2 regions of the Microbacterium algihabitans genome follow, and region 1 is predicted to be linked to the other one. Evidence: predicted binding sites of a transcription regulator. Region 1 holds the regulator's gene; the other holds the start of a gene.
The links. The regulator LexA, encoded in region 1, represses DNA repair genes until DNA is damaged. The targets are predictions, from matches to a motif close to TCGAACANNTGTTCGA.
Positions count from the first base shown of each region.

Region 2: a site for LexA is predicted at 13,981-13,996, ahead of RWH43_RS04150 (Rv2578c family radical SAM protein). Genes of this name have one in related genera too.

Region 1 is NZ_JAWDIU010000001.1:8,433-24,192, forward strand. Features, by position in the region: gene RWH43_RS00040 (glutamate ABC transporter substrate-binding protein) at 1-558, opposite strand, end outside; gene RWH43_RS00045 (amino acid ABC transporter ATP-binding protein) at 692-1,453, opposite strand; gene RWH43_RS00050 (TrmH family RNA methyltransferase) at 1,528-2,325, opposite strand; gene rplT (50S ribosomal protein L20) at 2,429-2,812, opposite strand; gene rpmI (50S ribosomal protein L35) at 2,842-3,036, opposite strand; gene infC (translation initiation factor IF-3) at 3,084-3,728, opposite strand; gene RWH43_RS00070 (DUF1844 domain-containing protein) at 3,977-4,381, shown strand; gene RWH43_RS00075 (SseB family protein) at 4,578-5,378, opposite strand; gene priA (bifunctional 1-(5-phosphoribosyl)-5-((5-phosphoribosylamino)methylideneamino)imidazole-4-carboxamide isomerase/phosphoribosylanthranilate isomerase PriA) at 5,362-6,108, opposite strand; gene hisH (imidazole glycerol phosphate synthase subunit HisH) at 6,155-6,805, opposite strand; gene hisB (imidazoleglycerol-phosphate dehydratase HisB) at 6,802-7,416, opposite strand; gene RWH43_RS00095 (histidinol-phosphate transaminase) at 7,413-8,507, opposite strand; gene RWH43_RS00100 (LysM peptidoglycan-binding domain-containing protein) at 8,566-8,916, opposite strand; gene lexA (transcriptional repressor LexA) at 9,173-9,862, shown strand; gene RWH43_RS00110 (S9 family peptidase) at 10,011-11,897, shown strand; gene zapE (cell division protein ZapE) at 11,933-12,925, opposite strand; gene hflX (GTPase HflX) at 13,045-14,562, opposite strand; gene RWH43_RS00125 (class I SAM-dependent methyltransferase) at 14,649-15,293, shown strand; gene dapF (diaminopimelate epimerase) at 15,340-15,760, opposite strand, start outside.
Region 2 is NZ_JAWDIU010000001.1:880,509-896,268, reverse strand. Features, by position in the region: gene RWH43_RS04200 (TetR/AcrR family transcriptional regulator) at 1-358, opposite strand, end outside; gene RWH43_RS04195 (flavin monoamine oxidase family protein) at 415-1,833, shown strand; gene RWH43_RS04190 (SRPBCC family protein) at 1,833-2,276, shown strand; partial or broken gene RWH43_RS04185 (alpha/beta hydrolase fold domain-containing protein) at 2,292-3,169, shown strand; gene RWH43_RS04180 (DUF2076 domain-containing protein) at 3,231-3,455, shown strand; gene crcB (fluoride efflux transporter CrcB) at 3,487-3,852, shown strand; gene RWH43_RS04170 (efflux RND transporter permease subunit) at 3,933-7,094, shown strand; gene RWH43_RS04165 (aldose 1-epimerase family protein) at 8,449-9,354, opposite strand; gene RWH43_RS04160 (antibiotic biosynthesis monooxygenase) at 9,351-9,983, opposite strand; gene RWH43_RS04155 (DEAD/DEAH box helicase) at 10,391-12,793, shown strand; gene RWH43_RS04150 (Rv2578c family radical SAM protein) at 12,866-13,972, opposite strand; gene RWH43_RS04145 (hypothetical protein) at 14,104-14,796, shown strand; gene RWH43_RS04140 (M15 family metallopeptidase) at 14,869-15,760, shown strand, end outside.

The DNA.
Region 1 (15,760 bases):
CACGGTGGTCTCGGCCGTGAGCGAGTCCTTGCCGGTGATCGTGTCGTCATCGGCGGCGACCAGCAGGCCCTGACCGGTGAGGAAGTAGGGGCCGGCGAAGGAGATCTGCTCTTTGCGCTTGTCGGTGATCGAGTAGGTGCCGACGTAGTAGTCGATGTCACCGTTGATGAGGGCCTGCTCGCGGTTGGCCGAGGCAATGGCCTTGTACTCCACCTTCGACTCGTCCGCCGGGTCGAAACCGAGCGATGCGGCGATCCAACGCGCGACGTCGACGTCGAAGCCCTTGCGCTCGCCCGTCACCGGGTCGAGGTAGCCGAGGCCGGGCTGGTCTTCCTTCACACCGACGACGACCTTGCCGGCCGACTCGATCTTGGTGAAGGTGGGGCTGTTCTCGATCGTGACGTCGGTGGCGACCGCGCCGTACACCGGTGCGTCGCTGCCGCCGTCGGAGGCACCGTCACCGGGTGCTGCGCCCGGGGTGCCGCTGTTGCAGGCCGTCAGAGCCAGAAGGCCGGCGGCGATGATGCTCGCGCCGGCGAGAAAACGTGTCTTACGCATGTGATGTCTCCTTGGTTACGTGTGCTGTGCGGATGAAAGGTCTGGGGTGACGGCGCGCGAAAGGGACCGGGGGAACGGTCGATCGGCTTTCGGCGGAAGAACCTCCTCGTTCGACGCCGTCATGAGGAACGCGTCAGTGCGTGATGAGCTTCGAGAGGAAGTCCTTCGCGCGATCCGACTCGGGTTGGGTGAAGAATTTCTCGGGGGTCGCCTGCTCGACGATTTGCCCGTCGGCCATGAACACCACGCGGTTCGCGGCCTTGCGGGCGAAGCCCATCTCGTGGGTGACGACGATCATCGTCATGCCCTCGCTGGCGAGGCCGACCATCACGTCGAGCACCTCGTTGATCATCTCGGGGTCGAGCGCGGAGGTCGGCTCGTCGAAGAGCATGACCTTGGGCTTCATCGCGAGCGCCCGGGCGATCGCCACGCGCTGCTGCTGACCACCCGAGAGCTGGGCGGGCAGCTTGTCGGCCTGATGCCCGACGCCTACGCGCTCCAGGAGCGCCCGGGCCTCCTTCTCGGCATCCGCCTTCTTCATCTTGCGAACCTTGATGGGGCCGAGCGTGACGTTCTCGAGGATCGTCAGGTGCGCGAAGAGGTTGAACGACTGGAACACCATGCCGACATCGGCACGCAGTTCGGCCAGGCCCTTCCCCTCTTTGGGAAGCTCCTTGCCGTCGATGGTGATCGAGCCGCTCGTGATGGTCTCGAGACGGTTGATGGTGCGGCACAAGGTCGACTTGCCCGAACCGGAAGGACCGATGACCACGACGACTTCGCCGCGGTCGACGGTGAGGTCGATGTCTTTCAGGGCCTGGAACTGCCCGTAGTGCTTCTGCACGTCGGAGACGACGACCAGGGGCTCGGAGCTCGCCGGGGGTACGGATGCCATGTGTTCACCCTATGAGGGGGAAGGGTGGCCGACCACATTCCCGCGCACGCCTTAACCGTTCTGTAACAGCCGCCTCAACCTGCGCGCTGCGCGAAAGCGGTCTCGTACAGGCACACGCTGGCCGCCGTGGCGAGGTTCAGCGACTCCGCCCGACCGTAGATCGGCAGGCGCAGCGAGAGGTCGGCGTGAGCCAGCGCCGTCTCGTCGAGGCCGCGCGCCTCGTTGCCGAACAACCACGCCGTCGGCTCCGCGAGGAGCTCGCGAGACGCCAGGAAATCCGCGCCGTCGACGTCGGCCGCGACCACGCGGAGTCCGGCCTCGTGCACGCGCTCCACGACGTCGGCCAACTCGAGATCGACGGCGATCGGCACGTGGAAGAGCGAGCCGGTCGTCGAGCGCACGACCTTCGGATTGTAGGGGTCGACCGTGCGGCCGGTGAGGATCACGGCATCCGCCCCCGCCGCATCGGCGGCCCGGATGATCGTGCCGAGGTTGCCCGGATCGCGGACCTCCTCGCAGATCGCGATCAGACGCGGGCGGCCCGCCAGCAGGTCTTTCAGCGCCGTCGGCGCCTGACGCGCCACCGCGACGATGCCCTGCGGGGTGACGGTGTCGGCCATCGCGTCGAGGACCGCCTCGGTCGTGTACTGCAGGTCGACGTCGGCGCGCTCGGCCAGCTCGCGAACATCGGCGTGCTTCTCGAGCGCCGTGGGCGTCGCGTACAGCTCGAGCACCGTGTCGGGCGCCCATTCGAGCGCCTCACGGGCGGCCTGCGGACCCTCGAGCAGGAAGAGACCGGTCTCTTGACGGGCGGCGCGCTTGCTGAGCTTGGCCACGGCGCGCACCCGCGGCGAACGGGGGTTCTCGAGCACGGACTCAGTGTATGACGCCGACGGCATGCGAACCGGGAGGCCGCGCAGGAACAGCGAAACGGGCGCCCTCCGAAGAGGACGCCCGTTTCGTGGAAGGCGTGTCTTACGCGGTCTTCGCGGCGTTGACGTCGCTGGGCAGCGCAGCCTTCGCCGTGGCGACGAGCGAGGCGAACACGGCCGGCTCGTTGACCGCGAGCTCGGCGAGCATGCGACGGTCGACCTGCACACCCGCGAGGCCGAGGCCCTGGATGAAGCGGTTGTACGTCATGCCGTTGGCGCGCGATGCGGCGTTGATGCGCTGGATCCACAGACGACGGAAGTCGCCCTTGCGCTTGCGACGGTCACGGTACGCGTAGACCAGGGAGTGGGTGACCTGCTCCTTGGCCTTGCGGTACAGGCGCGAACGCTGACCGCGGTAACCGGACGCGCGCTCGAGGATGACGCGACGCTTCTTGTGGGCGTTTACTGCCCGCTTGACTCTAGCCATTTCTGTTCTTTCCTAACGTGCGTCGGCGCTCAGAGGCCGAGGAGCTTCTTGGCGACCTTGGAGTCACCCTTGGCCAGGACCTGCTCCTGGTTCAGGCGACGGGTGCGCTTGGAGGCCTTGCCCTCGAGGTTGTGGCGCATGCCGGCCTGCTGCTTCATGAGCTTGCCGCTACCGGTGAGCTTGAAGCGCTTCTTGGCGCCCGAGTGGGTCTTCTGCTTCGGCATCTGTCTTCCTTCGTTGGGGTTCCCGGCGGAGCGGGAGTCGGGGAGCTTTACTCGGCGGACGCCGGGGCAGCTTCGTCTGTGGGTGCCGAATCGCCTCGAGCGGCACTTCGCGCGGCTTCACGGTTCGCCGTGCGCTGCGCGTTCTGCTCGGTCTTGACCTCGGACTTGTTCTTGTGAGGAGCCACCACCATCACCATGTTGCGGCCGTCGATCGTGGGGTTCGACTCGACGGTGCCGAACTCGGCGACGTCTTCGGCGAACTTGCGGAGCAGACGGACACCCTGCTCGGGACGCGACTGCTCGCGACCGCGGAACAGGATCATGGCCTTCACCTTGTCGCCCGCCTGGAGGAAGCCCTCGGCGCGCTTGAGCTTGGTGATGTAGTCGTGAGCCTCGATCTTCAGACGGAACCGCACCTCTTTGAGCACGGTGTTCGCCTGGTTACGACGCGTTTCCTTGGCCTTCTGAGCGGCCTCGTACTTGAACTTGCCGTAATCCATGATCTTGACCACGGGCGGCTTCGAGCTCGGCGCAACCTCGACCAAGTCGAGGTCCGCTTCCTGGGCCAGGCGCAGCGCAGCTTCGATTCGGACGATGCCGACCTGCTCGCCGTTGGGTCCGACGAGACGGACCTCCGGGACTCGGATGCGCTCGTTGGTGCGGGGATCGCTGATGCGGAACTCCTCTTTCATACGGGTGGTGGCCGCCGCGATCCGTCGGAATCGCGGGCGAAGAGGAGAGACACGCCACCCGGCACGGTGCTTTCGGCACCGGCTTCTGCACCCAGGCAACCCCGTGGAACACGGAGCGGAGTGCGGGAACCCGGTAGCCTGGAGCGGCAAGCGCGGGTGGGATGTGATCCTCTTTCGTACGGAGTGAAACACTCCGAAGCCCGCCATAGTCTAGCAGAGAGAACCCCGTGACCACGATTCCCCCCGACATGCCCACCGAAGACCACTCCGCGCACCGCCACGGAGCAGGAGACGAGCGTCTGGCCCGCTGGGAGGAACAGGAGCGCGCGGCGTCCTCCGCCACCCGCGACATCGCCGACGTCCCTGCCGTCGAGGTCATCACCACGGCCGCCGTCCACCTCATGAGCGCTGCCGCCGTCAAGACCGGCCTGGCCGACGACCCGGGCCAGCAGCTCGACCTCGACGAAGCCCGCAAGCTCATCAACGCCCTGGCCGGACTCATCACCGCCGGCGCCCCCGAGATCAGCGACATGCACGCGCGCTCGCTGCGCGACGGCCTACGCTCCCTGCAACTCGCGTTCCGCGAGGCGTCGACGATCCAGGACCCCATTGGCAAGGGGCCGGGCGAGAAGTGGACGGGTCCCGTCACGTAATTCCGTCGTTCTGGGGGTACCGGGCTCCGTGATGCCCCCTTCCCAAGGCAAGAGCGGGGCCCCTTCCCCGATTGCCCTGGGGAGGGGGCATCACTGCGCCCTGCCCTCCGCAGGCCGCCCTCTTCCGTGCCACCCGCGGGGGTATGACGGCGGTGGGAGGTCCCTGAGCCTGTCGAAGGGACCGGGACCCGAGCGATCAGGCCTCGCTGCTGCGGTGGAGCTTGACCGTCAGGGAATCCACGAGGACGGCGATGCGATCATCGGCCGCCCACCGGCGCGCGAGGCGTGCGAGCACGGCATCCAATTCCTCCTGCTCGAGCCCCGACATCAGCTGAAGGTGCACGACGAGTTCCGGTCCGCGCAGGCGCCCCGAGGGATCGCCCGACTCCACCGCGAGGTCGAGCACAGCCAGCTCGCCCGAGATGCTCTCGTGCAGACCCGTGAAGATCGTGGGCGACGTGTGCGCCGGCTCCCACGGCTCGCCCTGGGCGATGGCCCACACCGCGGGTCGACGCAGGACGAACTCCGTCTCGGACGCCGGGTCGATCACGATGAGCTCGGTGTCTTCGGATGCCGCGGCGAGAGCCGTGCGCCGACCGTCCGCTGGCACGGGGCGGGCCGTGGCGTCCCAGGTCTGCAGCGCCGTCACCGAGGTGAACACGGGGAGCACCTTGCGACCGTCGGGAGCGGCGACCGTGACGATCGAGAGCTCCTGCGTCTTGTCGACCTCGAGGCCGTGCGCGCCGACACCGTGATCGCCCTTCTCGGCGACCAGCGGGATCAGCAGACGCGCCGTGCGGTAGGCGTCGACGATGGCGCGTGCATCGCCCTCCCCCGCGCGGAACGCGAGAAGAGCGGCCAGCAGCGCCGGGTCGGCGGATCCGTCGTCACCGGAGTGCGGGTTCGACTCGAATCGGCGGCCCTCCCACGGGACGCCGGCGGAATCCGCGTGGGCGCCGTGAGCGTGGTCGTGCGGATCGTCAGTGTCCGGCGACATCCAGCGCCTCAGCGAGGGTGAACTGCCCCGCGTAGAGAGCCTTGCCGACGATCGCGCCCTCGACGCCGAGCGGCACCAGCTCCCGCAGCGCGGCGATGTCGTCGAGGCTTGAGACGCCACCCGAGGCGACGATCGGCTTGGGCGTGCGCTGGGTCATCTCGCGCAGCAGTTCGATGTTCGGGCCGCGCAGCGTGCCGTCCTTGGTCACGTCGGTGACGACATAGCGGCTGCATCCGGCGTCTTCGAGGCGCTGGAGCACGGTCCACAGGTCGCCGCCGTCACGGGTCCACCCGCGTGCGGCCAGCGTGGTGCCGCGCACGTCGAGGCCGACCGCGATCGCCTCGCCGTAGCGGTTGATGACGTCGGCCGCCCACTCGGGGTTCTCGAGAGCTGCCGTACCGAGGTTGATGCGGCTCGCACCGCTCTCCAGAGCGGCTTCGAGCGAACGGTCGTCGCGGATGCCGCCGGAGAGCTCGACCTGCACACCCTTGACCTGCTTGATGACCTTGCGCATGACGCTCGCGTTGCTGCCTCGACCGAAGGCTGCGTCGAGATCGACCAGGTGGATCCACTGGGCACCCTGGCGAGCGAAGTCGGCGGCGGCGTCGACGGGGTCGCCGTAGCTGGTCTCGGTACCGGCCTCACCCTGGGTCAGACGGACGGCCTTGCCGTCGGCGACGTCGACCGCGGGAAGCAGCACAAGTTCGGGCGTGGACGCGAAATCGTTCATGGCTCCTCGCACCCTTCGGCGCATCTCGCCGAGCCGGGGCACGAGGTCACACAGTAGTCGCGCGCAGGCCGCCGATCCAATTGGACAGCAAGCGGATGCCGGCTTCTCCCGACTTCTCGGGGTGGAACTGCGTCGCGGCCAGCGGCCCGTTCTCGACGGCGGCGATGAACGGCGCACCGTAGGTGCACCACGTGACCGAGGGCTGAGGGAAGGGCGGGGTGACCTCGAGCGACCACTCCTGCGCGGCGTAGGAGTGCACGAAATAGAAGCGCTCGTTCTCGATGCCCTCGAACAGGCGCGAGCCCTCTCCGGCGGTGACGGTGTTCCAACCCATGTGCGGCAGGACCGGTGCGGCGAGCTCGCCGACGGTGCCGGGCCACTCCCCCAGACCCGGGGTGTCGGTGCCGCGCTCGATCCCGCGCTCGAACATCACCTGCATACCGACGCAGATGCCGAGCACCGGCCGACCTCCCGCGAGGCGTCGGTCGATGATCTCGCCGCCGCGGCTGGCGTTGAGCGCGCCCATGACGGCGCTGAACGCACCGACTCCCGGCACGAGCAGTCCATCGGCGTCGAGAAGGAGCGAACGGTCGGAGGTCAGGCGGGCGTCCGCCCCAGCCTCGACCAGCGCCTTGACCGCCGAGTGGACGTTGCCCGACCCGTAATCGAGGACCGCGACGACGGGCTTCGAGGTCACAACGCTCCCTTGGTGCTGGGGATGCCGTCGACCAGGGGGTCGAGGGCCTTCGCCTGACGGAAGGCGCGGGCGAGCGCCTTGTACTCGGCCTCGGCGATGTGGTGGGGGTCGCGTCCGCCCAGGACGCGCACGTGCACCGTCAGACCGGCGTGGATCGAGATCGCCTCGAACGAGTGCCGCACGAGCGATCCGGTGAAGTGACCGCCGATGAGGTGGTGCTCGAACCCGACGGGCTCCCCGGTGTGCACGAGGTAGGGACGCCCGCTGATGTCGACGACGGCCTGCGCGAGCGCCTCGTCGAGGGGGACGAGGGCGTCGCCGTACCGCGCGATGCCCGACTTGTCGCCGAGCGCCTGACGGATGGCCTGACCGAGCACGATCGAGGTGTCTTCGACGGTGTGGTGGGCGTCGATGTGGGTGTCGCCGGTCGAGCGGACGCGCAGGTCGGTGAGCGAGTGCTTCGCGAACGCCGTGAGCATGTGGTCGAAGAACGGCACGCTCGTGGAGATGTCGCTGGTGCCGCGGCCGTCGAGGTCGAGCTCGAGTTCGACGCGGGACTCGCTCGTCTCGCGGGTGATCGAGGCGGTGCGGGGCGAGGCGGGGCCGGTCATGACCGCGATCCTACCGAGGCCAGTGCGTCGAGGAACGCCGTGGTCTCGTCGGCCGTGCCCGCCGTCACGCGCAGGTGGTGAGCGATCCCGACGTCGCGGATCAGCACTCCCCGGTCGTACAGGGCCTTCCACGTGGCCGCAGGGTCGTCGACCCCGCCGAACAGCACGAAGTTCGTCCACGACTCGTGGGCGGTGTAGCCGAGGGCGGCCACGGTCGCCGAGATCCGGTCGCGCTGGGCGACGATCTCGTCGACCATCGACAGCATCGTGTCGGCGTGCGCGAGGGCGGCGGTCGCCGCCGCCTGCGTGAGCGCACTGAGGTGGTAGGGCAGCCGTACGAGGCGCAGGGCGTCGACGAGCGCGGGATCGGCGGCGAGGTAGCCCACGCGCGCTCCGGCGAAGGCGAAGGCCTTGCTCATCGTGCGCGAGACGACCAGGCGCGGACGACCGGGCAGCAGCGAGACCGCGGAGGGCTCGTCGCGGGGGGCGAACTCCTCGTACGCCTCGTCGACGATGACGATGCCGTCGGTGGCGTCGTAGACGGCCTGAACGACGTCGAGGCGAAGAGGCGTTCCGGTGGGGTTGTTCGGGGCGCACAGGAACACGATGTCGGGGCGGCGCTCGCGCACCTGCGCGGCGGCCGATTCCGCGGTGAGCGAGAAGTCGTGCTCGCGCTCGCCCGCGATCCAGGAGGCGCCGGTGGCCCGCGTCAGGATCGGGTACATCGAGTAGGTCGGGGCGAAGCCCATCGCGGTGCGGCCGGGGCCGCCGAACGCCTGGAGGATGTGCTGCAGGACCTCGTTCGAGCCGTTGGCCGCCCAGATCTGCTCGGGAGACAGCCCGTGACCCAGGTAGCCGGCGAAGGCCTCCCGCAGACCGGTGAACTCTCGGTCGGGGTAGCGGTTGACGTCGCGCAGGGCCCGGGCGACGGCGTCGAGAATGTCGTCGGCGACCTCTTGAGGAACCGGGTGGGTGTTCTCGTTGACGTTCAGCGCGACGGGAAGGGCCGCCTGCGGGGCACCGTACGGGGTCATACCCCGGAGATCGTCGCGGAGAGGCAGGTCGTCAAGGCGCACAGTCACCTCACCCATGGTAGGCGGCGACGACGGCCGTGGATCACGACCACAGCTCGCGGCGAGAGCTCGCGAGTCAGCCGACGGGGGCGTAGGCGGCCGGGATGGCGATTCGCTGTCCTGCCGTGACGTTTCCGCCCGAGAGGGCGTTGAGGCGCGTGATCTCGGCGACGACGTCGCGCGGGTCGGCTGCCGGCGCCAGGTCTTCGGCGATCGACCACAGCGTGTCGCCGCTCATGACGGTCATTTCGGCGAACGAACCGGCGGGGGCGCCGGCCTCGCCGGACGCGAGGGCGGACCCGCCACCGACGACCGCGATGCCGAGCGCGATGGCGAGGGGAAGGGCGACGAGGAAGGCGACGACGCGGCGCCCGCGGGCGGTGATGCGCAGGCGGGTGGTCGGTGCGGTGAGGGCGATGCTGCTCATGATGTGCTCCTTGGTGGAGAGATTCGCACCCCGCCCTCGGCCGGGAGGACGGTGGTGCGAATCTGTATTCCGAATCTATCTTCGATACTTTCGATGTGTCAACACCCCGTGTCTCGGAGACCGATCGAACGCGACACGCGCGAGGCTCCGTGTCATTCGGGTCGTCCACCGGATACGGTTTCGACACGGAGACCTCACCACCAACCTCCGACATTCGAATTTCCGCCGTGATTTCCGCGGCGCGAGGGGAGCACAGATGACCGACGCGACGACCGCCGCCGGCCGCGAGCGGCCGCAGACCCGGCGACGCAAGAGCCTCAGCGACAAGCAGCTCGCGATCCTCGAGGTCATCCAGCGCTCGATCGCCCGGCACGGCTATCCGCCGAGCATGCGCGAGATCGGCGACGCCGTCGGACTCAAGTCGCTGTCGAGCGTCACCCACCAGCTGAACCAGCTCGAACTCAGCGGCTACCTGCGACGCGACCCCGGCAAGACGCGCGCGATGGAGGTGCTGATCGACCTCCCCGGTGCCGCGGCCGAGAACCCCGCCGACACCGCGCCCGCGCTCGGCGACGCTGCCCTCGTGCCCCTCGTCGGCCGGATCGCCGCCGGTGTGCCGATCACCGCCGATCAGCAGGTCGAGGAGATCTTCCCCCTCCCCCGTCAGCTCGTCGGCAAGGGCGAGCTGTTCATGCTGAAGGTCTCGGGCGACTCCATGATCGACGCGGCCATCTGCGACGGCGACTGGGTCGTCGTCCGGTCGCAGGCGAACGCCGAGAACGGCGAGATCGTCGCCGCGATGCTCGACGGAGAGGCCACGGTGAAGACCTTCCGCCGCCGCGACGGCCACATGTGGCTCCTCCCCCGCAACAGCGCGTTCGAGCCGATCCTGGGCGACGATGCCGTCGTCCTCGGTCGCGTGGTCGCGGTTCTCCGCGCCGTCTGAGCAGGGCACCGGGGGTCGGACGCCCGCCCGCACAGCGGCATCCGGCCCTCGACGTCGTCACACGTTGCCCGGCGCGCCGGATCCGGAGATTCGCCCCGCCGTCGTGACGGCATCCGCGGATGTCGGAGGCCCTGCCTAGGGTGGAGGCATGGCTGACACCCTCCCCTACGGTTCCTGGCCCTCCCCGATCACGCCCGAGTCCGTCGCGCAGGCGTCACCGCGCGTCGACGGGGCTCGGCTCGTGGGCGACGAGGTGTGGTGGGGCGAATCCGTGCCGCACGAGGCCGGCCGCGTCGCCGTCAAGCGTCGCCGGGTCGACGGCGCGGTCGAGACGGTGCTCCCCGCGCCCGCCAACGCCCGCTCCGCCGTGCACGAGTACGGCGGAGGCGCCTGGACCGCGTCCGACGACGGCGAGCTCTATTACGTCGAGAAGACCGATCAGCGCGTGTACGCCCTCCGTCCGGGCGACGCCGCCCGGCCCCTCACCCCCGCCGACGAGGCGGTGCGCCACGGCGGCCTGCGGTGGGAGCACGGCGTGCTCCTCGCCGTGCGAGAGACCCACGGCTCGTCCCGCGTTCCGCAGCGCGCGATCGTGCGCATCCCGCTCGACGGGTCGAGCGACGTCCTCGCCGAGGGCAGCGACTTCCTCGCCCAGCCGGCGCTCTCGCCGAGCGGCCGCCACCTCGCGTGGGTGGCGTGGAACCACCCCGACATGCCCTGGGACGCCACCTCGATCGAGGTCAAGAACCTCGCGACCGGAGAGGTGCGGCAGGTCGCGGGCGGCCCGCGCCGCGCACCGCTCCAACCCGTGTGGATCGCCGACGACGAACTGCTCTACGCCGACGATCCCGACGGTCGCTGGAACCTCTTCCGCCGTCCGCTCGAGGGTGACGCGCAAGCCCTGGCCCCCGCCGACGCCGATACGGGCGGCGGGCTCTGGGTCCTCGGTACCCGATGGTTCGGCGCAGCCTCCGACGGTCGCGTCGTCGCGGTGCGCACCGACGGCGCAGACGAGATCGTCGAGATCGCGCCCAGCGGCGTGCGCCCGGTCGACGTCCCGGTCGTGGCGGGGGCGGCGATCGACGACGTCCGCGGTGCCCGCGTGCTCGTGTCGGGTTCCGACGCCGGTGGGCGGTCGGGGCTCTGGCTCGTCGATCTCGACACCGGGGCGGTCGACCTCGTCACCGGCGGCGCCGGGTCGTGGGGCGACGAATGGATGCCGACGGCTCGGGCCCTCGAGACCGAGGGGCCGCACGGCACCGTGCACGCCTTCGCCTACGCGCCCACCCACCCCGACGTCGTCGCGCCCGCCGGAGAGCGACCTCCCTACGTCGTCCTCGTGCACGGCGGACCCACCTCGCACGTCGGGCCGGCCCCCTCGGCCAAGACGGCGTTCTTCACGAGCCGGGGCATCGGCGTGCTCGACGTCAACTACGGCGGCTCCACCGGGTACGGACGCGACTACCGCGACCGTCTCAAGGGCCAGTGGGGCGTCGTCGATGTGGACGACGTGGCAGCGGCGGCATCCGCTCTGGCAGACGCAGGGCTCGCCGATGCCGAGAGGATCGCCATCGCGGGCGGCTCAGCGGGCGGCTGGACGGTGCTGGCGGCCGTGACGCGCACCGACGTCTTCTCTGCCGGTATTTCGCGGTACGGCGTGGGCGACGCCCGCGCCCTGGCCGAAGACACCCACGATTTCGAAGCGCGGTACCTCGACGGGCTCATCGGCCCGCTCCCCGAGGCCGAAGCGGTCTACATCGAGCGGTCCCCTCTCGGGCGTCCCGAGCACTTCCGGGTTCCTCTGCTGATCCTGCAGGGCTCGGAAGACCGCGTCGTCCCGCCATCGCAGGCCGAGGCCATCCGCGACGCGCTGGCGGCGCACCACGTGCCGCACGCGTACGTCCTCTACGAGGGCGAGGGCCACGGCTTCCGTCGTTCCGAGACCGTGATCGACTCGCTCGAGCGCGAGCTCGGCTTCCTCGGCGCGGTGTTCGGGTTCGAAACGCCGGGCATGCCGGCCCTCCAGCTCGACTGACCACGCCGGCATCCCGGCTCTCGAGCTCGACCGATTCAGAGGGAGCGCAGCAGTCGCAGACGGCTCGCCATGCGGAACGCATCGGGTCGCCCCGCGCAGCGCCGCACGAACTCGTCGACCGGCACCACCGCCTGCACGTCGAGGCGCACGTCGGCGTCCACGAGGACGTCGATGAGGGCGACGAAGCGCTGCTGTGCGGCGGGGCCGACCTCGTCCAGCGGCGGAACGCCGATGATCGTCCAGTGCGGGTACCGCCGGCTCCAGTGCCGGTACTCCGACGCGGCGAGGGGCGTCTCGCAGAGCTGATCGAAGGTCGCGACGAGCGCCCCCTCCCCCGCGGACGCGACGGTGAAGACACGGTCGCGGACGACGAGCTGCCGGGACGACCCCGACATCACCGAAGACGCTCCCGTCGACCACGTGCCCGCGCGGAACCCCTGACGCATCGCGGGTGCGAGGGTTCGATAATCGATCGGCCCCTCGAGCGGGATCACGTCGAGATGGGTCGTCAACAGCGCGATCCCGGGCTCGAAGAGGTGGTGCCACACGGGGTCGGGAAGCAACTCGGACGGCGCGTAGTTGGACGTCGCCACCAGCGTTCCACCCCGGTCGACGAGGCGCTCGACCAGGCGCGTGAGGAGGATCGCGTCGCCGGGATCGTGGACGTGCAGCTCGTCGAAAAACACCAGACGGTCGGAGCCGACGACGTCGTCGATCGCGCGAGCCATGGCATCCGGCTCCGGGCGATGCGCGTGAATGCGCCGGTGCAGATCATCGAAGAAGCCCGAGAAGTGCACACGGGCGGCCCGACCGGGCGGAACGGCCGCGTAGACCGCATCGGCGAGCCAGGACTTGCCGCGCCCGGCAGGGCCGTGGAGGTACACACCCTTCGTCGGTCTCCCCTCGAGCGCGCGCGTCGCGGCGAGCGCCATCCGTCGCGCGACCGCCAGCTGCGCCGCATCCACCGCGAATCCCTCGCGCCGGGCGGCCTCCTCGACGGCGGCGAGGATCGGGACGAACGGTGGCACCGTCGAAGACTGGCACGCTGCGCTCCCCCGCCGAGGGGAGAAGCTCCACTGTCGAAACACGTCCCTCGACGACGGAAGGCCCCCACGCCGCAGCGAGAGGGCCTTCCGGATGCCGGTGGTCAGGCCTCGAAGGCCGACAGCTCGGCCGCGAGGCGAGCCCCCACGTGCGCGTGGATGAACGTTCCGCTCTCGCGGTGCTCCTGCGCGACGATGAGCCCGCTCTCGTGCACGGCCGAGACGAGGTCGCCGCGGTCGTACGGAACGACCGCCTGCACCTCGACGGCCGGCAGGGGCAGCGCGTCTTCGATCGCGGCCCGCAGCTCGTCGATGCCCTCACCGGTGCGCGACGACACGAACTTCGCGTTCGGTGCGAGACCGCGCAGCACGAGACGGTCGTCTTCGCTCACCAGGTCGGCCTTGTTGAAGACGACGATCTCCTGGCCGAAGTTCGCGTCGACGTCGCCCATCACGTCGCGGACCGTCATCAGCTGCGCAGCGGGGTCGGGATGCGAGGCGTCGACCACGTGCAGGATGACGTCGGCGTCGCCGACCTCCTCGAGCGTCGAGCGGAACGCCTCCACCAGCTGGTGCGGCAGATTGCGCACGAAGCCGACGGTGTCGGTCAACGTGTACACGCGACCGTCGCTCGTCTCGGAACGTCGCACCGTGGCATCCAGGGTCGCGAACAAGGCGTTCTCGACGAGCACTCCCGCGCTCGTGAGGCGATTGAGCAGGCTCGACTTCCCGGCGTTCGTGTACCCGGCGATGGCCACCGAAGGGATGGTGTGACGCTTGCGCTCGGCGCGCTTCGCCTCGCGGGCGGGGGCGAAGTCGCGAAGCTGCTTGCGCAGCAGCGCCATCTTCGTGCGGATGCGACGACGGTCGAGCTCGATCTTCGTCTCACCGGGACCACGCGATCCCATGCCGGCGCCGCCGGCGCCGACCTGTCCACCGGCCTGACGCGACATCGAGTCACCCCATCCGCGCAGGCGCGGGAGGAGGTATTCGAGTTGCGCGAGTTCGACCTGCGCCTTGCCCTCGCGGCTCTTCGCGTGCTGGCTGAAGATGTCGAGAATGACGGTGGTGCGGTCGATCACCTTGACCTTGACGACGTCTTCGAGAGCACGGCGCTGGCTGGGGGCGAGTTCGGTGTCGGCGATGACGGTGTCGGCCCCGACCGCGGCGACGATGTCGCGCAGCTCCGCGGCCTTGCCCCGACCGACATAGGTCGCGGGATCGGGGTGGGGGCGCCGCTGCAGCACGCCGTCGAGGACGACGGCTCCGGCGGTCTCGGCGAGAGCCGACAGCTCGCGCAGCGAGTTCTCGGCATCCGCCTGCTCGCCCTGCGGGTGCACGCCGACGAGCACGACGTTCTCGAGGCGCAGCTGGCGGTACTCGACCTCGGTGACGTCTTCGAGCTCGGTCGAGAGCCCGGCGACGCGACGCAGGGCGGCGCGTTCCTCACGATCCCACTGGTCGCCGTCGGCGTCGCCGCCGTACGCGGTCGTGGCGTCCTGCAGAGCCTGTGCCGCACCGAAGACCCGGACCCCGCGGTGCGCTTCGGCGCGCGAGAGCACGCGGTCCACCGGGTCAACCGGCGACGCGTCCGTGCTCGGGGGTGTGGTCTGTTCGGTCATGGGTTCCTTTCGTCGCGGGTGTTCCCGCGTGTTCTGGCACTTTATCCGGCCCAGCACCCAGGGGGCCGGTCCGATATCCTGACGTGATGGGGAGCGAGCACTACTTCAGCGCGTCGCCGTCGAGTCCCGAGCAGCTCCGCCGCATCCGCGTGACGCTTGCCGGGCGCGAACTCGAGGTGGTCACGGCGGGCGGCGTCTTCAGTCCCGACCATGTGGATGCCGGTACGTCCGTGCTCCTCGCGAACACCCCTCCCGCTCCCGCCGGCGGGAACTTCCTCGACCTGGGGTGCGGGTGGGGCCCGATCTCGCTGTCGCTGGCGCTCGCGTCACCGCACGCGACCGTGTGGGCGGTCGACGTCAACGAGCGTGCTCTCGATCTCGTGAGGCGCAATGCCGAGTCCCTCGGCATCACCAACATCAACGCGGTACGCCCCGAGGATGTTCCCGACGACGTGTCGTTCCGCACCATCCGGTCGAACCCGCCCATCCGCGTCGGCAAGAACGAACTGCACGGCATGCTCGAGCACTGGATCCCGCGCCTCTCCGAGCGCAGCGACGGGTGGTTCGTCGTGCAGCGCAATCTCGGATCCGACTCTCTGCAGCGGTGGCTCGCCGCGACGTTCCCGACCGGCTACAGCGTGCAACGCGCCGCGACCGCCAAGGGGTTCCGCGTGCTGCGGGTGCGCAAGCACGGCTCGCCGCCGAGCGAGCTCATCGACATCGTCCCCTGACGACCCCTCGGACCGAACCGATTGGCCGGGTGGCCGGCATCCGGGTTCAGGCGAGGGCGACTTCGCCGGTGAAGACGAGGGATGCCGGGCCGGAGAGCAGGACGCGTCCGTTCGCGACGCGCACGCCGAGCGTGCCGCCCGGGGTGTCGACGACCCACGAATCCGGTGCGGCGGATCCCGCCCAGTGGCGGACGGCCAGGGCGGCCGCGGCCACGCCCGTGCCGCAGCTGAGGGTCTCTCCCACACCGCGTTCGAACACGCGCAGGCGGATCGCTCCGACACCGTCGCGCACGAGCGGGTCGGCGGGTACCACGAACTCGACGTTGGCGCCGTGCGAGGGCGAGGGATCGAGCAGCGGCTGGTAGGTCAGGTCGAGGCCCTCGAGCTCCGCGTCCGACGAGAGCGCGACCACGACGTGCGGGTTGCCCACGTCGACACCGACGCCGGGCCGTGCGACCGGGAGTCCC
Region 2 (15,760 bases), 870 kb from region 1:
ACAGGTAGATCTCGAACTGCGCGACCGTGTGGTCCTGCGACTGGCTGCGCACGATCTCGACGAACTCGTCGATCGCCGCCCCCGGACTGTTCGCGCCCGAGACGAGCACGGAGCGGAACTGCTCGAGTCGCTCGAGCTCGGCGGCCATGGCGTGCGCGACGGCCTCGCCGATCATGTCGTCGAGCGAGGCGAAGAAGTAGGTCGTCGACGAGTGCGGCACGCCCGCCGCGGCGGCCACCGCCCTGTGCGTGACGGCGGCGATGCCCCCCTCGGCGATGATCGCGATCGTGGCGTCCAGCAGCAGCTCGCGACGCGCGCGGCCGCGGGCCCGCATCGATCGACTCGTCGTCTCGCTCACGTTGTCCTCCTCGCCGGCCGCACCGGTCGGTGTCGCACCAGAAACGGAGCAAGCCTATGACCGCACCCTCGAGAGCCGTGGACGAGTCGGCCGCTGCCGACGTCGATGTCGTCGTGATCGGCGCGGGCCTGTCGGGTCTGACCGCCGCTCATCGCCTGCGTCAGTTCGGGGCGCGCGTCGCCGTGTTCGAGGCCGCGTCGCGCGTCGGCGGGCGCGTGGCGTCGGCGCGGGTGGGCGGCGTGCACGTCGACCTCGGGGGCACCTTCGTCGGTCCCGGGCAGGATCGCATCGTCGCCCTCGCCGACGAGGTGGGGGTCTCGCGCTTCCCGACGTACACGGCGGGGCAGAACGTCATCCGCTGGCGCGGTCAGCATCGCCGCTACCGCGGCACCGTGCCGCCGGTGGGGGCGAGCCTTCTCGACGTCGGGCGCGTGCAGCTGACGCTCGACCGCCTCGCCCGGTCGGTGCCCTGCGGCGACCCCGCGTCCGCGCCGCAGGCCGCGCAGTGGGACGCCGAGAGCCTCGGTTCGTGGCTGCGCCGCTCGCACGCCTCCGCCGCCGCTCGCGACCTCATCGCGATCGCCGGGCGCACGACGTGGGGCTGCGAGCCCGACGAGATCTCGTTCCTGCACGCCCTGCACTACATCCACCAGGCGGGTGGGCTGTCGGCGATGCTCGACACCGCCGGCGGCGCGCAGGAGGAGCACTTCGTCGAGGGCTCGCACGAGATCGCCGTGCGTCTCGCCGCGGGTCTCGGCGACGCGCTGCGCCTCGACTCTCCCGTGCGTCGCGTCGAGGCGGAGGGTGACGAGGTGCGGGTGTCGACCGATCGCGAGACGGTCCGTGCGCGGACGGTGATCGTCGCCGTGCCGCCGTCGCTGCGCACACGCATCGAGTTCTCGCCCGCGCTGCCGCCCGTGCAGACGCAGATGTCGCAGCGCTGGCCCGCGGGAGTGCTGTCGAAGGCCTACGCGGTGTACGACCGTCCGTTCTGGCGCGACCACGACCTGTCGGGTCAGGGGGTGTCCGACACCGGCCCTGCCTTCATCACCTTCGACGCCGGTCCCGCCGGCCCCGACGCTCCCGGCGTTCTGCTCGGCTTCATCGGGGGTGTCTACGCCCGTGAGTGGGACGACCTGCCCCTCGCCGAACGCCGTGCCCGCGCCCTGTCGTCGTTCGCCGACCTGTTCGGACCGAAGGCGCTGGATGCCACGGGCTACATCGACCAGCGATGGGGTGCCGAGCCGTGGGTCGCCGGCGGCCCCACCGCCGCCCCCGGGCCGGGAGCGGTCGTGCCCTACGCGTCCGCCCTCGCCACCCCGGTCGGCCGCGTGCTGTGGGCGGGCACCGAGACCGCGAGCCGGTGGACCGGCTTCATGGACGGCGCGGTGCGCGCGGGGGAGCGCGCCGCGCTGCAGGCCCGCGCCCTGCTCTCCGACCCCTGGACCGACGACGAACAGACGGGAGCCCTGTGATGACCTGGCGCCGCGAATACACGCACCTGACGACCGCCTCCGCCGAGGCGGTGTGGAAGAGGTGGACGACCCCGGCCGACTGGGCCGTCGACGACCCCGACCTGCGCGAGGCCGTCTTCGCGGTGCCGCCGCGCGTGGGCTCGACCGGTCGCGTGCTCAACCACGGCACTCCCGCGCAGCGCTTCACCTTCACCGAGCTGCAGCCGTGTGTCGCGATGAACTTCCGCATCGGTCTGCCCGGGGCGGTGCTGTCGTTCCCGCACCGCATGCGCCAGACGCCGAACGGCCTGTCGGTGACGCACGCCGTGGAGATCTCGGGTCCCCTCGCCGGGGTGTTCGGTCCGCTGGTCGGGCGCAAGATCGCCGCGGGTCTGCCGGCGGTGGTGCGCCTGGTGACGACGAACGCGCTCGCCGACATGGCCGCCGACGCGCGCGAGGGCTAGCCCGTGTCGGTGTCGATGACGCTCACGGCGGGGGCCATGTGGGTGAGTGCGCGGTCGGTCCGGCGGGCGCTCGCACGCGACGACTACCTCGACACCCTCGACCCCGATCGGTGGCCCGCGGAGCCGCCCGCGCGCCTTCGCCGGTCGGGTCGCGTGGTCGTCTCGCGCGAGGGCGACCTGCCGGTCTACCGCTACGAGCCGGCGGCGCGCACTCCGGGGCTCGAGCTGATGTACCTGCCCGGTGGGGGACTCGTGAACCCGCTCGTGGCCGAGCACTGGTGGATCGTCGAGCGTCTCGCCCGGGCGACGGGGGCGGCGATCACAGTGGTCTGCTATCCGCTGGCGCCCGAGCGCGGCGCAGACCACACCCTGGCCGTGATCGATGCGCGATACGAGCGCCTCGCGGCGCGGGCCTCGAGGCTCTGGGTGGCCGGAGACTCGGCGGGCGGCGCTCTCGCCGTCGGTCTGGCCCTGCGCGCCTCTCGTCGCCCCGACGCCCTCGTGCTGTTCTCGCCCTGGCTCGACCTGGGCCTCGAGAACCCCGCGATCGCCCGGCGGGCGCGTCGCGATCCCTCGTTGCGGGTGCCCGGACTCCGCGCGGGAGCGGCTGCCTGGGCGGGCGAACGGGGCTGGACGACCCGGCGATCGATCCCGCGCGCATGGATCCGACCGGTCTGCCCCCGACTCTGTTGTTCCAGGGCGGCCGCGACATCTTCTTCGACGACGCGGTGGCGTTCACTCGGCGGGCGGATGCCGTCGGAGCGCCGGTGCGCCTGATCACGGCGCCGGCCGGGTTCCACGTCTACGTCGGGGCGTTCTGGACGCCCGAATCTCGCTCGGCGTTCGCCGAGGTGGGTGCTCTGGCCCACGCGACACAGTCGGCGATGACATAACGGTACATATGTGCAACAATCTGCCGAGGGGTGCGACGATGCGCCCACCCACGGAGGAAAAATGGCCGCTCGATACGACCTCGCCAAGATCAAGCTCGGCAAGCTGATGACCGATCCGGATGCCGAGGGCATCATCCTCGACGTCATCCCCGACCTCAAGGCCAGCCCGACCTACCTCGTGGCGCGCACCCTCACCGCGAGCGCCGCCCTCAAGCTCGCCGAAGCGCAGATCGGGGCCGACAAGGCGGCCGAGCTGCGGCGGCGGGTGGAGGCCCTCGAAGCCTGACCGGGCCACGGCGACCGCGTAGATTGGCGGCGTGACACCCCTCCTCTTCCTCGCCGTCGCCGTCGCCGGTGGCATCGGAGCGGCCCTGCGCTACGTCCTCGACGTGCTCATCCGCCGGCGAACGGGTGAGGGGTTCCCCTGGGGGATCCTCGTGGTGAACCTCACGGGAGCCCTGGTCCTCGGCATCCTGAGCGCCCTTCCCGCCGACGAGACGTGGCGCTGGATCCTGGGGACCGGCCTGCTCGGCGGGTACACCACCTTCAGTGCGGTGGCCGTGACGACCGCGCTCCTGGCCGAGGAAGGGCGCACGCGCGCCTCGTTGTCGTACGCCGTCGTCTCATTCGTGGGATCGGTGCTCGCCGCCGCGCTCGGATTGACGGTGGGCTCGCTGTTCTAGAGCGGACCGCCCTCGGAAACCCCATGGGATACTGAGGTTCGATACACACCTGTATCGAATGTGATCCCGGAGGGTCCTTCGTGTCGTACCTGGCCGTTCTCAGCCTGAAGAACCGCGCCCTCATCGCCCTCGTCACGATCGTCGCCGCGATCTTCGGCGGTCTCGCGTTGACGAGCCTCAAGCAAGAGCTCATCCCCTCGATCGAGTTCCCGCAGCTCGCCGTCGTCACGACCTACCCGGGTGCGTCGCCCGAGGTCGTCGAGACAGACGTGTCGACGCCGATCGAGAACGCGATCCGCGGGGTGGAGGGGCTTGAGTCCACCACCGCCACCAGCACGACGAACTCGTCGATCGTGTCGGCGTCGTTCACCTACGGCACCGACCTGGCGGCCGCGCAGCAGAAAATCCTCGCCGCGATCGCCCGCATCAACGACCAGCTGCCCGACTCCGCCGACACGACGGTGGCGTCGGCGAGCATCGACGACTTCCCCGTCATCCAGCTCGCCGTGACGGGCTTCACCGACGCGCAGGCGACGCAGGCGACCCTCCAGACGAGCGTGGTTCCCGACCTCGAAGACGTCGCGGGCGTCAACGGCGCGCAGATCGTCGGCGGCACCGGCGAGCGGGTGACGATCACTCCGGATGCCACCCGCCTGGGCGAACGCGGGTTCAGCCAGCAGGCCATCACCGACGCGCTCGACGCGAACGGCGTGCTCTTCCCGGGCGGCTCGCTCACCGAGAACGACCAGACCCTCACCGTGCAGACGGGCTCGAAGCTCACCAGCGTCGACGAGATCTCGGCTCTGCCCCTCGTTCCGACCGACGCCGCGCAGATCGCGGCCGGCCAGACCACGATCGCCGACGTGGCCGACGTCGCCCTGCAGACCGACCCGGTGACGACGCTGTCGCGCGTCGACGGCAAGCCGGCGCTGACCATCGCGGTGACGAAGCTGCCCGCAGCCAACACCGTCGACGTCTCGCGCGGAGTGCTCGCGGCGTTGCCCGCCCTCGAATCACAGCTGGGTGAGGGGGCGACCTTCACCGTCGTCTTCGACCAGGCGCCCTTCGTCGAGCAGTCCATCGAGGCCCTCGCGCAAGAGGGTCTTCTCGGCCTCGTCTTCGCGGTCGTGGTGATCCTCGTCTTCCTCATGTCGGTGCGTTCGACGCTCGTCACCGCCATCTCGATCCCCACGAGCGTGCTGATCACCTTCGTCGGCCTCCAGGCGTTCGGCTACTCGCTGAACATCCTGACCCTCGGAGCTCTGACCATCGCGATCGGCCGTGTCGTCGACGACTCGATCGTGGTGATCGAGAACATCAAGCGCCACTACGTTGGCGACGCCGACAAGATCCCCACCATCGTGCGCGCGGTGCGCGAGGTGGCCGCGGCCATCACGGCATCCACCATCACCTCCGTCGCGGTGTTCCTGCCGATCGCCTTCGTCGGCGACGTCACCGGAGAGCTGTTCCGCCCGTTCTCGCTCACCGTGACCATCGCGATGGCCGCCTCGCTGCTCGTCTCGCTGACGATCGTGCCCGTGCTGGCGTCGTGGTTCCTGAAGCCCGGCAAGGTCATCCGCGACGACAACGGCGACCCGGTCGATCCCGAGGCCGCCGACGCCCCGCCGTCGCGGCTGCAGAAGGCCTACGTCCCGATCCTCACGTGGACGCTGAAGCACTCGGCGGTCACCCTCGGGGTGGCGGTGCTCATCCTCGGCGGCACCCTCGCCACGTTCCCCCTGCTCAAGACCGATTTCCTCGGCGATTCGGGTCAGAACACCTTCACCGTCACGCAGAAGATCGGCCCGGCACCCAGCCTCGACGCCGAAGACGCCGCGGCCCAGAAGGTCGAGGCCGTGCTGCTCGACACCCCGGGCGTGCAGACCGTGCAGACCTCGATCGGCTCGAGCGGCTCGGCGCTGCGCGACGCCTTCTCGGGCGGCGGCTCGGGCATCACGTACTCGATCACCTCCGAGTCCGGAGCCGACCAGGTCGAGCTCCGCGAGCGCGTGCGCACCGAGCTCGAACAGCTCACCGACGCCGGAGAGATCGAGGTCGCGGCATCCGGAGGCGGCTTCGGCTCCACCGACATCACCGTCGACGTGACCGCCGCCGACGGCTCGTCGCTGCAGCAGGCGAGCGATGCCGTCGTGTCGCAGCTGCAGGGTCGCGAGGGCGTGGGCCAGGTCACCAGCAGCCTGTCGGCCTCGCTGCCCTTCGTGTCGGTGCGTGTCGACCGCGCCGCGGCCGCGGAACGCGGTCTGTCGGAGCGCACGGTCGGCGCACTCGTCTCCGGGGCGCAGCAGCCCCGTCAGGCGGGCACCGTCGAGCTCGACGGCCGCGGAGTGACCGTGTACCTCGCCACCGCGAATCCTCCGCAGACGATCGACGACCTGCGCGCTCTCGAGATCCCGAGCGCGAGCGGAGCGGTGCGCCTCGACCAGATCGCGACCGTCGAAGAGAGCCAGACGGCGCCCTCCATCACGACCGCGCGCGGCCTTCGCACCGCGACGATCACCGTGACGCCGACCTCCGACGACCTCGGCAGCTCCTCGGCGACCGTGCGCGACGCGCTCGCCGACGTGCAGCTGCCCGAGGGCGCTACGGCCGAGGTGGGTGGTGTGGTCACCAGCCAGCAGGATGCCTTCGGCCAGCTCGGCCTCGCCCTTCTCGCGGCGATCCTCATCGTCTACGTCGTGATGGTGGCGACCTTCAAGTCGCTGCGCCAGCCGCTCGAGCTGCTCGTGTCGGTGCCGTTCGCGGCGACCGGAGCGATCCTCATGCTCCTGATCACGGGCGTGCCGCTCGGGGTCGCGGGAATGATCGGCGCGCTGATGCTCGTCGGCATCGTCGTGACCAACGCCATCGTGCTGATCGACCTCGTCAACCAGTACCGGGCGCGGGGTCTCAGCGTGTTCGAGGCCACGATCGTCGGCGGAGCGCGACGTCTGCGGCCGATCCTCATGACGGCTCTCGCGGCGATCTTCGCGCTCGTGCCGATGGCGCTCGGCATCACCGGCCACGGCGGGTTCATCTCGCAGCCGCTCGCGGTCGTGGTGATCGGCGGACTCGTGTCGTCGACGTTCCTGACGCTGCTGGTGCTGCCGACGCTCTACAACCTCATCGAAGGAGCGAGCGAGCGCCGCCGTCAGCGCCGCGCGGAGCGAGAGTCCGTGCAGAGTGCGCCGACGGCCCACGACGACCACCCGTTGAGCCGACGCGAGCTGCGCGAGAAGCACTGATCGCGAGCGAGCGAGAGGCGGCGGGGCCCCGAGCGGCGACGTGCGTCCGCGCGGCCGTGGAAGCCTCACCCGCGTTGGCCGTGAGGTGCCGCGCGGCGACGTGAGTCGGCGGGCGACCGTCGACACCGCGTTGCGGCGCGGTGCGGGTGTTCGCCGAGGTGAGGACGGTTCCGGATGCCACGACTCCGGTGCGGTCGCTCGTCGGCAGCGAGCGCTCGGTGCGCGCGAGCACCGTCAGGAAGCGCTCGAGGGGCGAGGCGGACAGGGGCGTCATCACAATGCGACGCGTCTGCGCCGGGCGGGGGAGTGCGCGGGCGGTGCCGAGCGGGCGCAGCGAGGCGCGCGAGCGCGCGGCGACCACCGAGCGGCTCCGGCGGCGCGGGGCGACGTGGGCGACGGCGGGAGCCGCGGTATCCGCCACTTCCTCCACGACATCGCGCGTGGTCTTGGCGGACGCACTCGCGAGGATCTGCGTGAACATGCCCGACCACGCGAACATCGCCGCGCACGAGATCGTCTCGAAGAGGGCGAGGTTGATCGTGGCCGACACGAACAGCGAGATCGAGGCGATCAGCCACACGAGTGCGATGCCCGTGCCGATCGCCATGCGCTTGCCGAGGCGGTTGAGCATCAGCGGAGCGCTGAGCAGCAGCACAAGGAAGCCGAGCACCATGGAGCCGGCGACCTTGTCGTGCAGGTCTTTGTCGGTGTTGAGGGGAATGCAGCCGACCAGGGCGAGATTCACACCGACGCAGTTGAGGCAGAGGAAAGCAACGGTTGCCGCACCGCGGCGCACGGGACCGCGACCAAGACGCGCGATGTCACGACGCACGCAGAAGGCGAAGACCACCACGATCATTCCGCTGACCTTGAGCGTGGTGTTGAAGAATGCGCTGGAAAGATCGCCGAAGATGCCGAGCTGGCTGAAGTGCAGCTGCCACCACAGCGGGTCGCTCGTGGTCGCGATCGCGAGCAGCAGGCCGCCGACCAGCGTGGTCAGTGCGGCAGCGCCGACGTGAAGCGAGGACAACGCCGCGAGTCGACGCGTGAGGCCGGTCAGACGCGGCACCGAGACAGAAACGGGGACGGCGAAGCGGAGCGCGGTGCTCATGATGGGGGATCTTTCCTTCAGACGGAACGGGGATCCCCCCTCATCGCGGGACCCTCGGCCCCCGTCGGCTCGTTCGGGTAGAAGGCAAGGGGAAACCTTGGTCCTCTGCCTCCCCCGGCCTTGACGGAAATCCGTCACCGCTCATGGTAACGTTCGCGCCGCCTTCGTAGGAAAGCCCTTGCCTGGGATTTTCCCTGGTCATATGGCTAATTCTTTGTCCCCCATTTGGGGGACAAGAATGCGTCACGCGGTGAAGCGCACGCCCCATTCCCGGCGCATCGACGACCCGGGTTCGAGCTTTTCGAGGTCGGTTCCCGTGGCGAAGGCGTTGGCGGGGGCCGTCATCGGCTCGATCGCGACGGCGAGCGGGTGACCCGGATACCGGTCGGTCGTGAACACCTGGGCCCAGCGGAAGCCCTCGTCCTGCCAGAGCTCGAGACGGCGCCCGTCGGGAGCGGTGAGCGTGTGGCGCGCGCGTCCCTCGGCGTCGCGCTCCAGCCCGCGGTAGCCGTTGTCGAGGCCGGCGTCGCCCAGGCGCTTGCCCGCGCGCAGATCGGTGGCGGCATCGACCGGCACCTCGGCGACGGGGATGTTGCGCTCGTCGACGACGAGCGTCGAGGTACCAGTGGAGTGCACCACGAGATCGGCCGTCGGCACGCCCCCGATCTGCAGGTAGGGGTGCACGCCGAGCGCCACCGGCGCCGTTCGTGCTCCGACGTTTTCGATGTCGTGAGTGACGTGCAGCCCGTCGTCGCGCAGGTCGAAGGTCACGCGCGTGCGCAGGTGGAAGGGATACCCGGTCTGGGGCACGACATCGGCCCCGAGCACGAGCCGGGCGTCGGTGTGCTCGATCGCCTGGTACATCCCGAACCGCAGCAGTCCGTGGCTGGCGTTGCCGAACTTCGGCTCGCTGATGGCCAGCTGCAGGTCTTCGCCCTCGAAGGTGTACTTGCCGTCTCGGATGCGGTTCGGCCACGGCACGAGCACGACCCCGGATGCCGCGGGCGTCGGGGCGTCGTCGGGGTAGCTCGGCACGAGATCGACCCCGTCGACGGTGAGCGCGCGCAGCGCTGACCCCACCTGGGTGATCTCGGCCGACGAGCGCTCGCCGCGCAGGCGGAAGCGGAATCCGGTGGGGTCGGCGGTCATGACTGTGCCTTTCGCGATCGGCGGGGGCGCTGCAACCAGGGCTGCAGCATGCGGGTGACCCACGGGAGCACCGCGTAGGTCATGACGGGGGTGAGCATGAGGGTCGTCGCGAGCACGCGCAGCACGAGCGGCACCTCGGCGAAGCCCGGAATGAAGCCCAGCAGCCATGACGCCAGCAGATTGGTGGGGAAGAAGCCGACCCAGATCGTCACCGCCTGCTTCCAGCGCGGGGGAGCCGGGGGCACGGGCTGCTGGATCGGCTGGGTTCCGGCATCCGTTACCGTCGCCGCTTCGAGGATCGAGCCGTGCGGGGCGTCGAACCAGCCCTCGATCCCCGTGCGGCGCTCGCTGCGCTCCTCGCGCGCGAACGGGCGGCCCGAGTCGAGCCACCACTGCCGCTGCGGGGAGCTCTCCCACTCCTCGAGCGTCGTGATGTCGCGGAAGCGGTACAGCATGTACCAGAGGTCGCTGTCTTCGCCCGCGCGCACCCAGCCCGAGCCGAGGAAGCCCGGAAAAGCGGTCGCGAGGTCGGTGCCGGCCTGCATCCAGGAGGTCGCTTCGGCGGTGCGCGTCGGGTCGATGCGCCGCTCGATCGCCACCGTGATGGGGTGGGCGTCGGTGTCTGCCATGCGTCTATCTTCCGTCAGCGCAACCCTGAGTCCCTCTCTCCCCGAGATTGTCCCGGTCCCGACCACCCCTGTCCCTCTCTCGACCACCCTCGTCCCACTTTCGGTGGGGTGATGTCCCAGGTATGGCTGTGTGATGCGTCACGAAAGCGCCATAAGTGGGACATGGGTCATCCGGGGGGGGGGGCATGGATGCCATTCCCAGGCGCCACCTGTAACGTGGTGAGGTCGGCTCTGGACACCGCGCGTGATGCGCGGATGGGTTTGTAGTCCAAGGGGCCGATGGACAGGACGCGATCGCGGCCTCGACCATCACTAGTGAATTGGCCCCCGGCCGACGAGAGTCCGGGTTTCGCACCGCCACGAGCGGTGTCGCTGTTTCGCGCGAACAGAACCCAGGAAGTTTCTCCATGCCCAAGAACAAGAAGCCCGCCGGCGGCCGCGCCGCCAAGAACTTCGAGCCCCGCTACGGCGCCAAGACTTCGTTCCAGGACCGCAAGCGTCGTCCCGGTACCGAAGGCCCCGCCAAGCCCGGCAGCAAGAGCCCCAACCACCGCGGCTACCGCCCCGAGTCGGAGGCCACCCCCGACAAGGGGCGTTGGAACGCCGCCGACCGCGCCGGCCGCACCGAGGCCCGCAACATCCGCACCTCGGCTCGCGACGACCGTCCGGCCCGTTCGTTCGACGATCGCCCCGCGCGTTCGTTCGACCGCAATGACCGTCCCGCGCGTTCGTTCGACCGTGACGAGCGTCCCCGTCGTGACGCCGGTGAGCGTCCCTCGCGTTCGTTCGACCGCAGCGACCGCCCCGCGCGTTCGTTCGACGAGCGTCCCGCCCGCTCCTTCGACCGCACCGAGCGTCCGGCTCGGTCGTTCGACCGCACCGAGCGTCCTGCGCGTTCGTTCGATCGCGATGAGCGTCCCCGTCGTGACGCCGGTGAGCGTCCCGCGCGTTCGTTCGACCGCAGCGACCGCCCCGCGCGTTCGTTCGACGAGCGTCCCGCCCGCTCCTTCGACCGCAACGAGCGTCCGGCTCGTTCGTTCGACCGCACCGAGCACCCTGCGCGTTCGTTCGATCGTGACGAGCGTCCCCGTCGCGACGCCGCTGACCGTCCGGCCCGTTCGTTCGACCGCAACGACCGTCCCGCCCGCTCCTTCGACCGCACCGAGCGTCCCGCGCGTTCGTTCGATCGCGATGAGCGTCCCCGTCGCGATGCCGGTGAGCGTCCCGCCCGGTCGTTCGACCGCAGCGAGCGTCCGGCCCGTTCGGTCGAGGACCGTCCGGCTCGCTCGTTCGACCGCACCGAGCGCCCCGCGCGTTCGTTCGATCGTGACGAGCGTCCCCGTCGCGACGCCGGTGAGCGTCCCGCTCGCTCGTTCGACCGCAGCGACCGCCCGGCCCGCTCCTTCGACGAGCGCCCCCGCCGAAACGACGGCCCGAGCCGTGACGACGGCCCGAGCCGCAGCGACTGGGGCCACGCGCCCGGAGGCTCCGCCCGACGCGACAGCGGCGGGTGGAGTGGGCGTGGGGAGAACAACACCCCGAAGCGCTCCGCCGAGCACGAGCAGCGCGTCGACGTCGTGCACGAGCGCCTGCAGGCCGAGGCCGTTGACGCCGCGACCGTGACCGGTGCCGGCTTCGCCGAGCTGGGTCTGGGCGACAACCTCGTCCGCGCCCTCGCCGGTCTCGGCGCGGCGAGCCCCTTCCCGATCCAGGCGGCCACCGTCGCTCCGATCCTCGAGGGACGCGACGTCCTCGCCCGCGGCCGCACCGGCTCGGGCAAGACCATCGCCTTCGGCGCACCGCTGGTCGAGAGCATCCTGCGTTCGCAGGCGGGTCAGCGTCGTGAGTTCGCTCGCGCCCCCAAGGCGATCATCCTCGCCCCCACGCGCGAGCTCGCCCTGCAGATCGACCGCACCGTGCAGGCGCTTGCGCGCAGCGTGGGCCTGTTCACCACCCAGGTCTACGGCGGCGTGCCCCAGGCGCGTCAGGTCGGTGCGCTCAAGAAGGGCGTCGACATCGTCATCGGCACCCCGGGTCGCATCGAAGACCTGCTGAACCAGGGCAAGCTCGACCTCTCGCAGGTGCAGGTCGCCGTCCTCGACGAGGCCGATCACATGTGCGAGCTCGGCTTCCTCGAGCCCGTGCAGCGCATCCTCCGCGCGACCAAGAAGGGCAGCCAGAAGCTGCTCTTCTCGGCCACGCTCGACCGCGAGGTGGCGGCCCTGGTCGACGAGTTCCTCGTCGAGCCGGCCGTCTACGAGGTCGCCGGTGAAGACCAGGACTCGAGCACCATCGAGCACCGCGTTCTCGTCATCGAGCACCGCGACAAGGCGCAGATCCTCGACTCGCTCGTCGACCGCGCCGGCAAGACGCTCGTCTTCGCCCGCACCCGCGCCTATGCCGAGATGCTCGCCGAGCAGTTCGACGACGCCGGGATCTCGGCCGTCGCCCTGCACGGTGACCTCAACCAGCAGAAGCGCACGCGCAACCTCGAGAAGCTCACCTCGGGTCGCGTGAACGTGCTCGTCGCGACCGACGTCGCCGCCCGCGGCATCCACGTCGACGACATCGACCTGGTCATCCAGGCCGACGCCCCTGACGAGTACAAGACGTACCTGCACCGCTCGGGCCGCACCGGTCGCGCCGGTCGCGCCGGCACCGTGGTCACGCTCATCACGCGCCAGCGTCGTCGTCGCATGACCGAGCTGCTCGACCGTGCCGAGATCGAGGCTCCTTTCGAAGAGACCGCGCTCGGCGACGACGTGCTCGAGGAGCTCTCGGGCCGTCAGCTCTCGAACGTCGACGCGTAATCGTCGTCAGGGAGGCCCTCGTCCGCATCGCGCGGACGGGGGCCTTCGTCGTTCGCCGGTCACGTCGCAACCTCAGAACAGCGTGGGCTCGCTCGCCGGCGCGACACGGGGGCGGGCGGATGCCGGGACCCCGGTCGACCTGATGGGTCCGAGGCTGCTCGCCGGCGTCGGCGTGCGTGCCGCGAGGCCGGGCTGCGGTCGACCGCGCGGGTGGTCGTCTTCGTCCCACCCGTCGAGGCGGTGCATGCGCAGGAGCGGTCGCATGCGTTTGCCGAGCCAGGTGCGGTAGGCCTTCGGGGCGGAGGTCGACACACCGGGGTACAGCCCCCGGTACGACGACACGAGGTGCGGGTGCTCGCGTTCGAGCCACTCGAAGAACCACTGCTTCGCCCCGGGGCGCAGGTGCAGCGCCCCGTAGACGACGCGCGCCGCACCCGCGGCGCGGATGCGCGCCAGGGCGTGATCGAGCGCGGCGATCGAGTCGGTGAGGTGCGGGATGATCGGCATGAGGAACACCGTCACGCGGAACCCCGCCTCGGTCGCCGCGCGCACCGTGTCGAGGCGCGCCTCGGCGCTGGGGGTGCCCGGCTCGATCGAGTGCTGCAGCGTGTCGTCGAACACCGCGATCGACATCGCCAGCGACACCTTCACCTGTTGCGCCGCCTCGGTGAGCAGGGGCAGGTCGCGTCGGAGCAACGTGCCCTTCGTGAGGATCGAGAACGGCGTGCCGTTGTCGGTCAGGGCGCCGACGATGTCGGGCATGAGGCGGTAGCGCCCCTCGGCGCGTTGGTAGGGATCGGTGTTCGTCCCGAGCATGACGGGCTCGCGGGCCCACGACCCGCGCCGCAGCTCTGTGCGCAGCACGTCGGCGACGTTGACCTTGACCACGATCTGCGAATCGAAATCGGCCCCGTAATCGAGGTCGAGGTATTCATGCGTTTTCCTAGCAAAGCAATATGAACACGCATGAGTGCATCCGCGATAGGGATTCACTGTCCAATCAAATGGCATCGCCGAAACCCCGGGAACGCGATTCAATGCGCTTTTGCACAGCACCTCGTGGAAGGTCATGCCCGCGAACTCCGGCGTCGTGACCGAGCGCACGAGGCCGTCCATGCGCTCCATGCCCGGGAGGGCTCCCGAGTCGTCGACGCCGAGTTGTTGACCTTGCCACCGCATACTCACATTCGAACACATGTTCTACATCAGGGCAAGCCCCGGCATCCGATAATCGCTCCCATGCTCGAATGCTCTCGCGATACTGTGACAGGCGTCGCTGGTTCGTCTGCCGCGATGGGAACGAGGGGCGCATGGAGACCGTGCGACACGTGCGAGGCCACGCGCTGCTGACGGCGGCCGGGCGCCGCCTCGAGCCCCTGCATCCGTCGTGGGTCGAACGTCACCCCGCGGCCGCAGGATGGATCTGGCTCGCGGCGATGGCCGTGCTGATCGTCGTCGTCGACCTCGCGGACGGCCCGGAGCCCCTGCGGGTGGCCGTGTCGTTGAGCGCCGCGCTGCCCTCGCTGGGCGCGACGCTGCTCGTGCTGTCGCAGACGCCCCGTGCGCACCTGGAGTCCGAACCGTCGATCCTCGGTCACTTCTTCGCGCGCTTCTTCGCCCTGCTCGGGGCGCTCATCCTGTGGATCGGATCCGTCGTGCTCGGTGCGGCCGTCGCGGTGCAGCTGACCGAGGATTCCCGCTCGAACACCGAAGCGGCGTGGGAGGAAGCTCTCGAGATCTTCGGCGCCGTCGTGCCCTTCATCGTCGCGGTGCTGTGGGCCGTGCTCATCTTCCGCTGCGTCGGGTACATCGCGCGCCTGCGCGGGTGGGCGCCGGTGCCGACGCGGCACCGCATCCCCGAGCAGTTCTTCGCCGAGTCGCCGCGCACCCGGCGCGTGGTGGTCGGGCTCGCGCATCCCGCCCTGTTGCTCGTCGCCGGCACGCTCAGCATCGTCCTCGTGTTCGTCGCGGCGGGCGAAGTCGCCTTCAGCGACGCGCTGTGAGGGCCGCGCGGGCGTCCATCGGGTGAGGCGGGGTCGACCGGTCCGCGGTCCCGGGAGACAATGGGACCAGTCATGTCCCCCGATTCCGAGCTCTCTCCCCGCCGCGCCGCGCGCGCGGAAGCTGAGCGACTCGCGACGGCGGCACTCCCCGTGCCCGTCGCCCCGGCCGCGCCCGAGGCCTCCGCGTCACCGACGCGCCGCGCTCTCCGCGAGGCCGGATCGAGCGCGGCCCCGCTTCGTCGTCGCTCGTTCGCGCCGGTCGAGGCCTCGCACTCCTCGTCCGAAGGCGGCCGACTCCGTACCGCGACCGAGTGGTTCTCCGCTCTGCCTACGGCCCGCCGTCGCCGGCTCGCGGTCGTCGCAGGAGCGCTCGCGGTGGTCGTCGCCACCGCGACCGTGGCCGCCGGTCTGGCGATGGGGGCGGGGGCGGATGCCACGGCTTCGACGAGCGCCAACGACGCTGCCGTGACGGCGTCGATCGCCGGTCCCCCCGCTGTCCCCTCCGAGGGGCTCCCCGTGCCCGCGGTGTCAGCGGTGGCGGCAACGGCCACGCCGTGCGACGACCCGGCCGTCACGACGGCGCTCTCTGCGGGCGACGACGCCGCCGCCATCGCCGCGGCCGGCGGAGGCAGCGCCTTCCGTGTGGCCGTGGCATCCGGGATCGCGCCCTGCGTATCGCTCTCCGACCCGAACCGCGAATGGGTCGTCGTCAACAAGCAGCGGCCGCTCGAGCCCGTCGACTACTACCCGGGCGACCTCATCATGCCCGCGAACGTCCGCGCCCTCGAAGACTCCGCGCTGCGCACGCCGGCGGCGAACGCGCTCACCGCGATGGTGAAGGCCGCCTCCGACGCGGGAGCCGGCGAGATCGGCTACCTGAGCGCGTTCCGCTCGTACACGACCCAGAAGTCCACCTACGCCGGCCGCGTGCGCGTCAGCGGGGTGGAGGGTGCCGATCGCGAGA